DNA from 3 places in the Brenneria roseae subsp. americana genome. Region 3 is predicted to be linked to each of the others. Evidence: predicted binding sites of a transcription regulator. Region 3 holds the regulator's gene; each other region holds the start of a gene.

Region 1 (3,163 bases), on a different contig from region 3:
GCCACTGCATCGCTCCGACTGGGATGCATATCTGACCTGGGCTGTGGATGCGTTCCGTCTGAATGCGGCGGTCGCGCAGGATGATACCCAGATTCACACTCATATGTGTTATTGCGAATTTAATGACATCATGGATTCCATCGCTGCGCTGGATGCGGATGTGATTACCATTGAGACGTCACGTTCCGATATGGAATTGCTGGAATCGTTTGAAGAGTTTGAATATCCAAACGAGATCGGCCCGGGCGTATATGACATCCACTCACCGAACGTTCCCAGCGTTGAATGGATAGAAGCGCTGTTGTTGAAAGCGGCGCAGCGCATCCCGGCCGAACGTCTGTGGGTTAACCCGGACTGTGGTCTGAAAACCCGTGGCTGGCCGGAAACTCGTCAGGCGCTGGCGAACATGGTGCAGGCGGCACAGCGTTTGCGTGAAGTTCAGGCTTGATATGGTAAAGGGAGGCGTAAGCCTCCTTGAGATTGCTGACAAAGTCGTCTGTAAACCTGAGATACACGGGGCGACCACGGGGCGAGGCATCCCTGCGGGAACCTCATCCCCGTGTTTCCCCTAAAATCTAACTTTGTCAATGGTCTGAGGGAGGCGTAAGCCTCCCTGCTGTTGTTTAGCAAACTTCGTATTTTTTAAACCATGCCAGCATGCGCTGCCAGCCGTCTTGTGCGGATTCTGCATGATAGTTGGGGCGATAGTCGGCATGGAATGCGTGTCCCGCATCCGGATAGACAATAATTTCTGCATCCGCATTGGCGGCGCGCAGCGCCTGACGCATCTTATCCACGTCGTCCAGTGGGATCCCTCCATCTTTGGCGCCATACAACCCCAGCACGGGGGCGCAGAGTTCTGTCGCGATATCAATAGGGTGTTTGGGACTATTCAACGTTTTTGCGCCGCTGAATTTTCCGTACCAGGCGACGGCGGCTTTTAACTGCGGATTATGTGCGGCGTAGAGCCAGGCGATACGCCCGCCCCAGCAGAAACCGGTGATGGCGAGCTTACTGGCGTCGCCTCCCTGCCTGATGGCCCAATTTGCCGCATGATCGAGGTCCGATAACACTTGTGCATCGGGCACGTTGTAGACCAGCTCGGTCATAATCTGTTGGATTTCATGGTACTGACTAGGATCGCCCTGGCGGAAATAGAGTTCAGGCGCGATGGCCATATAGCCCTGTTTAGCCAGACGACGGCAAGTATCCTGAATATATTGATGGACGCCGAAAATTTCCTGAACCACCAGCACGATAGGGAAAGGTCCTGGTTGATTGGCCGGTTTGGCAAGGTAAGCTGGCAACTGCTCGCCCTGAGAAAGGATTGTGGTCTCAGCGGCGATAATGTCCGCGGTATCCGTATTTATGGTTGAGGAGGCTTGCGGTGTCACCGCCGGAGAAAATCCTCGCGGCAGGTGTCTGAGGGCTGTTGGCTCATCAGTCTTCATGGCGATCTCCTGTATTGGGCAGGCGGTGAAAATTCACAGCCATAACCAATAGTAACAATGATTAAAGAATCTACAATAAAAGCGGCGGCATCGGCGTAAACGGTTTTTTGATGCCTCTATTTGTGATTATTATCACGTTTTTTATGTATGCTGGTTTTTGTTTCCTTTTTATGAGTGATCGCCATCACTAAAAACGACATGGTAATACGCTAGAGTCTTGCTGATTGCGGGTTTTCCCCTGTCAAACGTTCTGAACGCTGTTTTATGCAATGCCGTACAACGTCGAAGAATTTTTTTATACCTCTGACTACTCAACTAATTGCCTGGGAGGCGGTTATGTCTAAATCTGATGTTTTTCATCTCGGTCTGACAAAGCATGATTTACAGGGCGCCACGCTGGCGATCGTTCCCGGCGATCCGGAACGTGTTGAAAAGATAGCCCGTCTGATGGATAACCCGGTATATCTGGCATCGCATCGTGAATTTACCTCCTGGCGTGCGGAGTTGGATGGGAAGTCTGTTATTGTTTGCTCCACCGGCATTGGTGGTCCATCAACCTCGATCGCGGTAGAAGAGTTGGCTCAGCTCGGAATCCGTACTTTCCTGCGTGTCGGTACTACCGGCGCGATTCAGGAAGGGATCAACGTGGGTGATGTGCTGGTGACCACGGCGGCGGTGCGTCTTGATGGCGCCAGCCTGCATTTCGCGCCCATGGAATTCCCCGCGGTTGCTGATTTTGCCTGTACGACTGCGCTGGTTGACGCGGCGAAGGCGGATGGCGTTGCGCTGCACATTGGGGTAACCGCATCATCCGACACGTTTTATCCCGGCCAGGAGCGATATGATACGTTCTCTGGTCGCGTCGTGCGCCGCTTCCGTGGTTCAATGGAGGAGTGGCAAAGCATGGGCGTACTGAATTATGAAATGGAGTCCGCTACGCTGCTGACCATGTGCGCCAGTCAGGGACTGAAAGCCGGGATGATCGCCGGCGTGATCGTTAACCGGACCCAACAGGAAATTCCTGACGTGGCGACAATGAAACTGGCTGAGACAACCGTTATCAAGGTTCTGCTGGATGCCACCCGCCGATTGCTGGCTGCCGAGTAGTTCCGCGTACTGTTTACCGAGCGCATTGCGGGCCGGGTTTTATTGAGCGATCGACATTGATACCCGCCCGTCTCCTGATAATCTGTTATTGGTTGACCGATATGATGTGCCGTTTGACCATCAGACGGTGGCGTTGCTCGCCCGTTACAACAAATCGCAAGGAGATATATGACCGAACCAATGTTGCTCCATCCTTCTTTATTACCGCTGGACGGTGGAATTAACTTCCGCGATCTGGGTGGGAACCGCGCCGCAGATGGGCGTCTTATTCGTCACGGCAAACTGTTTCGTTCCGGTTCCCTGGATTTGCTGAGTCATGCCGATTGTGAATATCTTGCCGGCGTACCGGTTTCTCACGTCGTTGATTACCGGGATGAGGACGAAATTGCGGGTAAACCCGATGTCCTTTGGTCCGGCGCGAACTACCATGCGTTTCCGGCCAATCCTCTGCGTCATGAAGTGACGGCGAATCTGGATTCGCTAGGATCTGATGTGCTGGCGGCGTTTGATTCGCGGGCATTTATGCTGGAGCTTTACCGTCGTTTACCGTTTGATAACTCAGCCTACCGTCAATTGGTGGCATTGCTGATGCAGCCGGATGACGA
Region 2 (3,163 bases), on a different contig from region 3:
CGATCGTGACAATACCGATGTTGTCCGGTCGAATAGTCAGAGAAAAAGCCGAGTTTTCCGCAGATGCAGCGGATAAAGATGGTTTGTCGATCATGGTGTCACCTCCAGAACCATAGCGGCGCCCAGTCCGCCCGCAGCACAGGCCGTGGTCAGTCCCAATCCGCCGCCACGTCGACGCAATTCATTCAATGTCTGGGTAATCATCCGGGCGCCGGTCGCCGCAAACGGATGCCCATAGGCAATAGAGCCGCCAAGTACATTGAATTTCTCCATATCCACTTCGCCCAACGGCGAATGTCGTCCCAGTTTATTACGTGCAAACGCCTCGCTGGCAAACATCTTCAGGTTTGCCAGCGTTTGAGCAGCAAACGCCTCATGCATATCGATCAGCGTCAGATCGGCCAGCGTAATTCCTGCTCGCTCCAACGCAAGGGGAGAGGCATACGCCGGCCCCAGCAGCATATCCTGCCACACATCAATGGCGCTAAACGCGTAACTGCGCAGATACCCCAGCGGCGCGATCCCCAAACTTTTGGCTTTGGATTCACTCATCATCAAAATTGCGGCGGCCCCGTCAGTCAAAGGCGTACTGTTAGCGGCGGTTACGCTGCCATGCCGGCGATCGAAGGCGGGCCGTAGTCGTGCATAATGCTCTGGCGCCGAGTCGTGACGAACATTGTTGTCTTCACGCAGCGCCTGCTGGTAGGGAGGAACGTAGGCGGTCATGACCTCGTCAAACAGCTTCCCCTCTTCCCAGGCTCGTGCAGCCAGACGATGCGAGCGATGCGCCAGCGCATCCTGTTCCTCACGCGTGATACCATAGGTTTTCGCCATTTGCTCAGCGGTATCGCCCATTCGCAATCCGGTGGAATACTCAGCGACGGGAGGCGCGACAGGCAGCAAATCTCCGGGACGCAATCGGATCAACAGTTTGAGGCGCTGGCTCAACGTACGGGCTTTGCTCAAATCCAACAGCGTTCTGGCAAATTTCTTGCTCACGCCAATTGGCAGCACGGAAGAAGAATCCGCCCCTCCGGCAATCCCCACGTCAATCGTTCCGACCATAATGCCCTCGGCAATATTGGCCACGGCCTGAAAGCTGGTGGCGCAAGCGCGCGAGACGCTGTAAGCATCGGTATGGACGCTCATGCCCGTGCCCAGCACAATTTCTCTGGCAATATTGGGCGCCTCCGGCATTTGGACCACTTGGCCGAATACCAGTTGCTCCACCATTTCAGGATCCACTCCGGTACGTATGAGTAGTTCACTCACCACCATTTTCCCCAAATCCATAGCGGGCACGCCGTGATATGCCGTTGCCTGACGGGCAAATGGGGTACGTAACCCGTTAACAATCGCCACGCGATCGCCACGACGGGTTGTCAGTGGTAACACCTCGTTCATAAACGCTCCTGTTCGACAGAGAAATTAAGCACGCGCACAACAGGTCAGACCTGATCTCATTGTTAACCAGATAGTTACATTACGCAAACGGGTACAGCACAAAAATGTGACGATGGAGGGTACTCATTATTGGGGGGAGAAGCAGGCGTGTTGCCGCGGAGCGGGGTGATAAAAACGCGGCCTCGATCTGGCGGCAACCGCGTCGATACGGATAACTGCCAGATCGGATTAAGCCAGATAAATTAACGCAGGCCGAGCTGGAAAATCATGGTTTCAGCCTGGCAAGAGAAAGTGAAATCAATATCCAGCTTTACACCGCCCTCGACAGCATCAATCTTGCTGTCGATCTGGCAAGGTTCGGACTCAACCGCACGCGCTTTTTCGGTTAACAAGCTCAGCATGGATTCCGCCTCGGCACGTTCAGCAAAGACCTTGCTGTAAGACGCGGTACAGTCCGTGTTATCCATTACCGTGCCAACATCAACGCAGCAGCAGGCAGCAGTTTCCTCAGCACTACATTTGTTTATCGCGTTTGTCATCGTTCTTTCCTCATAGGGGCCATAACCTGCATAGCAGATTTGATCCAGTTCAAAAAACCTTCTCTTCCTGCTTATTTTACTCGTCGGGTCACGTCAGCACTAGAACTTACTGTTCACGGCGATATTTAGTGATATCCATCACATATCATTGTTAGAACAGCGTAAAATTTGCGTAATTCCCGCTCAGTAAAATTAACCAAACTGTTAAGCGGATCTAATTTTCGTATCATTTTGGACATATTTATAATACACAACTGCAACATTACCATATTCACAACTTATACTTTGGCCACTGGTCTGATTTGTCAGACCGAATGCGCCCCCTACAATGCGCGTCCCTTGTTACTCCGTGTAACAAAGTTAAATAACAAGCACATAAAGAGGTTTTGGTCATGAGCCAGAAAAACCTGTTAAAACAATCTGCAATTGCTGTTGCAGTGGCACTGGTTTCAACAAACGCATCCGCCGCTGGTTTCCAGCTTAATGAGTATTCATCATCGGGCCTGGGACGTGCGTTTTCAGGCGAAGGTGCCGTTGCTGACAACGCAACCTCAGGTAGCCGTAACCCTGCGACCATGACCATGTTTGATCGTCCCGCCTTTTCCGGCGGTGTGACTTATATCAACCCGGATATTGATATTCAGGGAAAAAACTCTCTGACCGGCCAGAATACCAGCGCCAAAAACATCGCGCCGCACGCCTGGGTACCCAACCTGCATTTTATTATGCCGCTGAATGAACAATGGGCGGTCGGGGCGTCCGCCGTGACCAATTACGGCCTGGCAACCGAGTTCAATGACAATTACGCCGCAGGTTCCATCGGGGGGAAAACCGATCTGGTCACCTCCAACATTAACCTGAGCGCCGCCTATCGTCTTAACCAGCACTTCAGCTTTGGCCTGGGTGTGAATGCGGTCTATGCCGATGCGAAAATTGAACGCAGAGCCGGTGAATTAGCGAATATCCCCGTTGCCGCTGGAGGGTTGCAGGGTGTCGTCGCTGGCCCATCCTCTCGTCTGGCGCATCTTGAAGGGGACGAGTGGGGTTTTGGCTGGAACGCCGGTATCCTGTATGAAGTCGATGAAAATCACCGTTTCGGCCTGACCTACCGCTCCAAGGTCGATATCGATTTCAACGGCGATTATAGCAACGATCTGCCAACGGCAGTGGGCGGCACCGGTGGTGCCACCATCCCCGGCAAGCTGACGCTGAATCTGCCG
Region 3 (3,163 bases):
TGGAGCGAGTGCGACGGTGAACGCGATGAGATCATGGGAATTCGACACCGGGCACTGCCATTGGAAGGAGTACAGTTCCATCCTGAAAGCATACTTAGTCAGCAGGGGCATCAGTTTCTGGATAATTTCCTTAAAATCTAATCGTATAGCAAGTAATTGCCCGGCGTTGGTGATTTAATATTGCCTGAATTTGATTTTTTATGCATATTTAATGACTATATTTTCATTCGGAACAATGGGATATCAGAGCGGGGCAGCAAATGGCTACAGAGAACAAAGCAGTAACGAGAGAAACTCACGATAAAGTGATTCTGCCGGTTTATGCACCAGCGCAGTTTGTGCCGGTGAAAGGTAAGGGAAGCCGGGTATGGGATCAGCAAGGGCGGGAATATATTGATTTCTCTGGCGGTATTGCGGTTACCGCGCTTGGCCATTGCCATCCTGCTCTGGTTGCCGCGTTGAAACAGCAGGGAGAACAGCTGTGGCACACCAGCAATATTTTTACCAATGAGCCGGCGCTACGTCTTGCCAGCAAGCTGATTCATGCGACCTTTGCCGATCGGGTATTTTTTGCTAACTCCGGGGCCGAGGCAAACGAAGCGGCTTTTAAACTGGCGCGCCACTATGCGATCAAACGCCATAGCCCATATAAAACCAAGATTATTGCGTTTTATAACGCGTTCCATGGAAGAACGTTATTCACCGTCTCGGTTGGCGGGCAGGCAAAATATGCCGACGGTTTTGGACCCAAACCCGCGGATATCGTGCATGTGCCTTTTAACGATCTGGCGGCGGTCAAAGCGGTGATGGATGACCACACCTGTGCGGTTGTGCTGGAACCGGTGCAGGGCGAGGGCGGAATCATGCCTGCCACGCCGGAGTTTCTGCAAGGCGTGCGTGAATTGTGCGATCGGCATAAGGCGCTATTGGTTTTTGATGAAGTGCAAAGTGGAATGGGCAGAACGGGCAAACTGTTTACCTATATGTATTACGGTATTACGCCGGATATCCTGACCACGGCGAAAGCGTTGGGCGGCGGTTTCCCGATCAGTGCGATGCTGACGACCGAAGACATTGCCTCTGTGATGACGGTCGGCGTACACGGTACGACCTATGGCGGTAACCCTCTGGCTTGCGCCGTGGCGGAAGCGGCGCTGGATACGATCAATACGCCAGCAGTGTTGGCGGGGGTGGCGGAGCGTCACGATCGATTTATCAGTGCGTTGGAAAAGATTAACCATCAGTACGGTATTTTCGAGCAGGTTCGTGGCATGGGCTTATTGTTGGGCGCTGAACTGAAACCGGAATGGCATGGGCGGGCAGGCGACTTTTTAGCCGCAGCCGCGGAACAAGGGGTGATGGTGCTGATGGCGGGACCAAATGTGATTCGCTTTGTACCTTCGCTGATTATTGAGGAGCAGGATATCGAACAAGGAATGGCGAAGTTTGCGAAAGCCGTTGAGCAAGTGGTTAATGCCGCAGGTTAATGTGTCATTGCCCTGAAATCATTAAAAAAGCGTGAAGTTGCCTTCACGCTTTTTTTGTCGGGTTAAGTAGGATTTAACGAGTGCCGTAAACGACAATCGTTTTGCCATGTGCGGAGATCAGGTTCTGGTCTTCCAACATTTTTAGAATGCGGCCCACGGTTTCACGCGAACAGCCAACAATTTGTCCAATTTCCTGACGGGTAATTTTTATTTGCATGCCATCCGGATGCGTCATGGCATCGGGTTGTTTCGCCAGGTTCAACAACGTTTGAGCAATACGGCCTGTCACATCAAGAAAAGCCAAGTTACCGACTTTTTCCGACGTAACCTGCAGACGGCTCGCCATTTGTGCGGACAGACGCATGAGGATATCTGGATTGACCTGAATCAGCTGCCGGAATTTCTTGTAAGAAATTTCAGCGACTTCACAAGCCGTTTTTGCCCGTACCCAGGCACTGCGCTCCTGACCTTCTTCAAACAGGCCAAGCTCGCCGATAAAATCTCCCTGATTGAGATAAGAGAGAATCATTTCTTTGCCTTCTTCATCTTTGATTAGCACTGCGACAGAGCCTTTCACGATGTAGTAAAGCGTTTCTGCTTTTTCACCCTGGTGAATAAGCGTGCTCTTCGATGGATACTTATGGATATGGCAATGAGAAAGGAACCATTCGAGAGTTGGGTCTGTTTGCGGTTTGCCGAGAACCATTCGCTATCATCCTCTGTTGTAATTCACTGCGCAAATCACAGGGCTCAGAGTTCCCTGTACGGCGTGGTTACTGCTAAAAAATCAAAATCCGTGTGAGCAGAATGACGTCAGGGAATATACTGGAACCTGATATCTGGCGACGCCATCATCTTCCTTGTATCTGAGTTTGTCCAGAAAAGGCAGATTCTATTCTCGTTTTTAACACAGCTTGAAGGAAGTGTCTTGTGTTGTCTCGCTTCAGCATGATAAAGCTCCGGTTATTGGATGTTTTTGTATAGTAACAGTATAAAATTTCAAAAATTTTTTAATGGAGGCACCATGCAGGCACGGGTTAAATGGGTTGAAGGCTTAACGTTTCTTGGCGAATCCTCATCAGGGCATCAGATTCTGATGGATGGTAATGCGGGTGATAAGGCGCCGAGTCCGATGGAAATGGTTTTGATGTCGGTTGGTGGTTGTAGCGCGATTGATGTCGTGTCGATTTTGCAAAAAGGACGTCACAATGTTGTCGATTGTGAAGTGAAATTGACTTCAGAACGGAGAACGGAAGCCCCGCGTCTGTTTACCCATATTAATCTGCATTTCATCGTGACGGGAAAAGGGCTGACCGATCAAGCGGTAGAACGAGCCGTGGCGCTGTCAGCCGAGAAATACTGCTCTGTTGCATTGATGTTGGGTCAGTCCGTTGAAGTCACGCACAGCCATGAGGTTGGGGGGTAACCTTCGCCCTAACTGATATGCTTGCGATCGTGGTGGCGCGATGCGCTTCATTTATCGTGCCGCCGCGGGCTTATTCGATCTTTTTCCCTTCCAGCAGTCGTTGTACCAGCGGCGCCATGATTAACTCCATCGCCAGCCCCATTTTTCCACCAGGGACAACCAGCGTATTGATATGAGAAATGAATGACCCTTGCAACATGGCGAGCAGATAAGGGTAATCAATATTATCCAGTCCCTGAAAGTGAATCAC

What was found. The regulator CRP, encoded in region 3, controls carbon source genes, mostly activating them, when cyclic AMP is high. The targets are predictions, from matches to a motif close to ATGTGANNNNNNTCACAT.
Region 1: udp (uridine phosphorylase) is a predicted target of CRP. The motif match lies at 1,572-1,589, and genes of this name have one in related genera.
Region 2: B4923_RS17175 (YfcZ/YiiS family protein) is a predicted target of CRP. The motif match lies at 2,070-2,087, and genes of this name have one in related genera.

What each region holds. Positions count from the first base shown of each region.
Region 1 is NZ_QDKJ01000007.1:27,004-30,166, reverse strand. Features, by position in the region: gene metE (5-methyltetrahydropteroyltriglutamate--homocysteine S-methyltransferase) at 1-448, shown strand, start outside; gene B4923_RS10325 (dienelactone hydrolase family protein) at 624-1,451, opposite strand; gene udp (uridine phosphorylase) at 1,788-2,558, shown strand; gene B4923_RS10315 (tyrosine-protein phosphatase) at 2,727-3,163, shown strand, end outside.
Region 2 is NZ_QDKJ01000015.1:29,402-32,564, reverse strand. Features, by position in the region: gene fadJ (fatty acid oxidation complex subunit alpha FadJ) at 1-94, opposite strand, end outside; gene fadI (acetyl-CoA C-acyltransferase FadI) at 91-1,404, opposite strand; gene B4923_RS17175 (YfcZ/YiiS family protein) at 1,647-1,943, opposite strand; gene fadL (long-chain fatty acid transporter FadL) at 2,336-3,163, shown strand, end outside.
Region 3 is NZ_QDKJ01000009.1:15,551-18,713, reverse strand. Features, by position in the region: gene B4923_RS12560 (aminodeoxychorismate synthase component II) at 1-141, shown strand, start outside; gene argD (bifunctional acetylornithine/succinyldiaminopimelate transaminase) at 261-1,487, shown strand; gene crp (cAMP-activated global transcriptional regulator CRP) at 1,561-2,193, opposite strand; gene B4923_RS12545 (OsmC family protein) at 2,512-2,913, shown strand; gene B4923_RS12540 (phosphoribulokinase) at 2,984-3,163, opposite strand, start outside.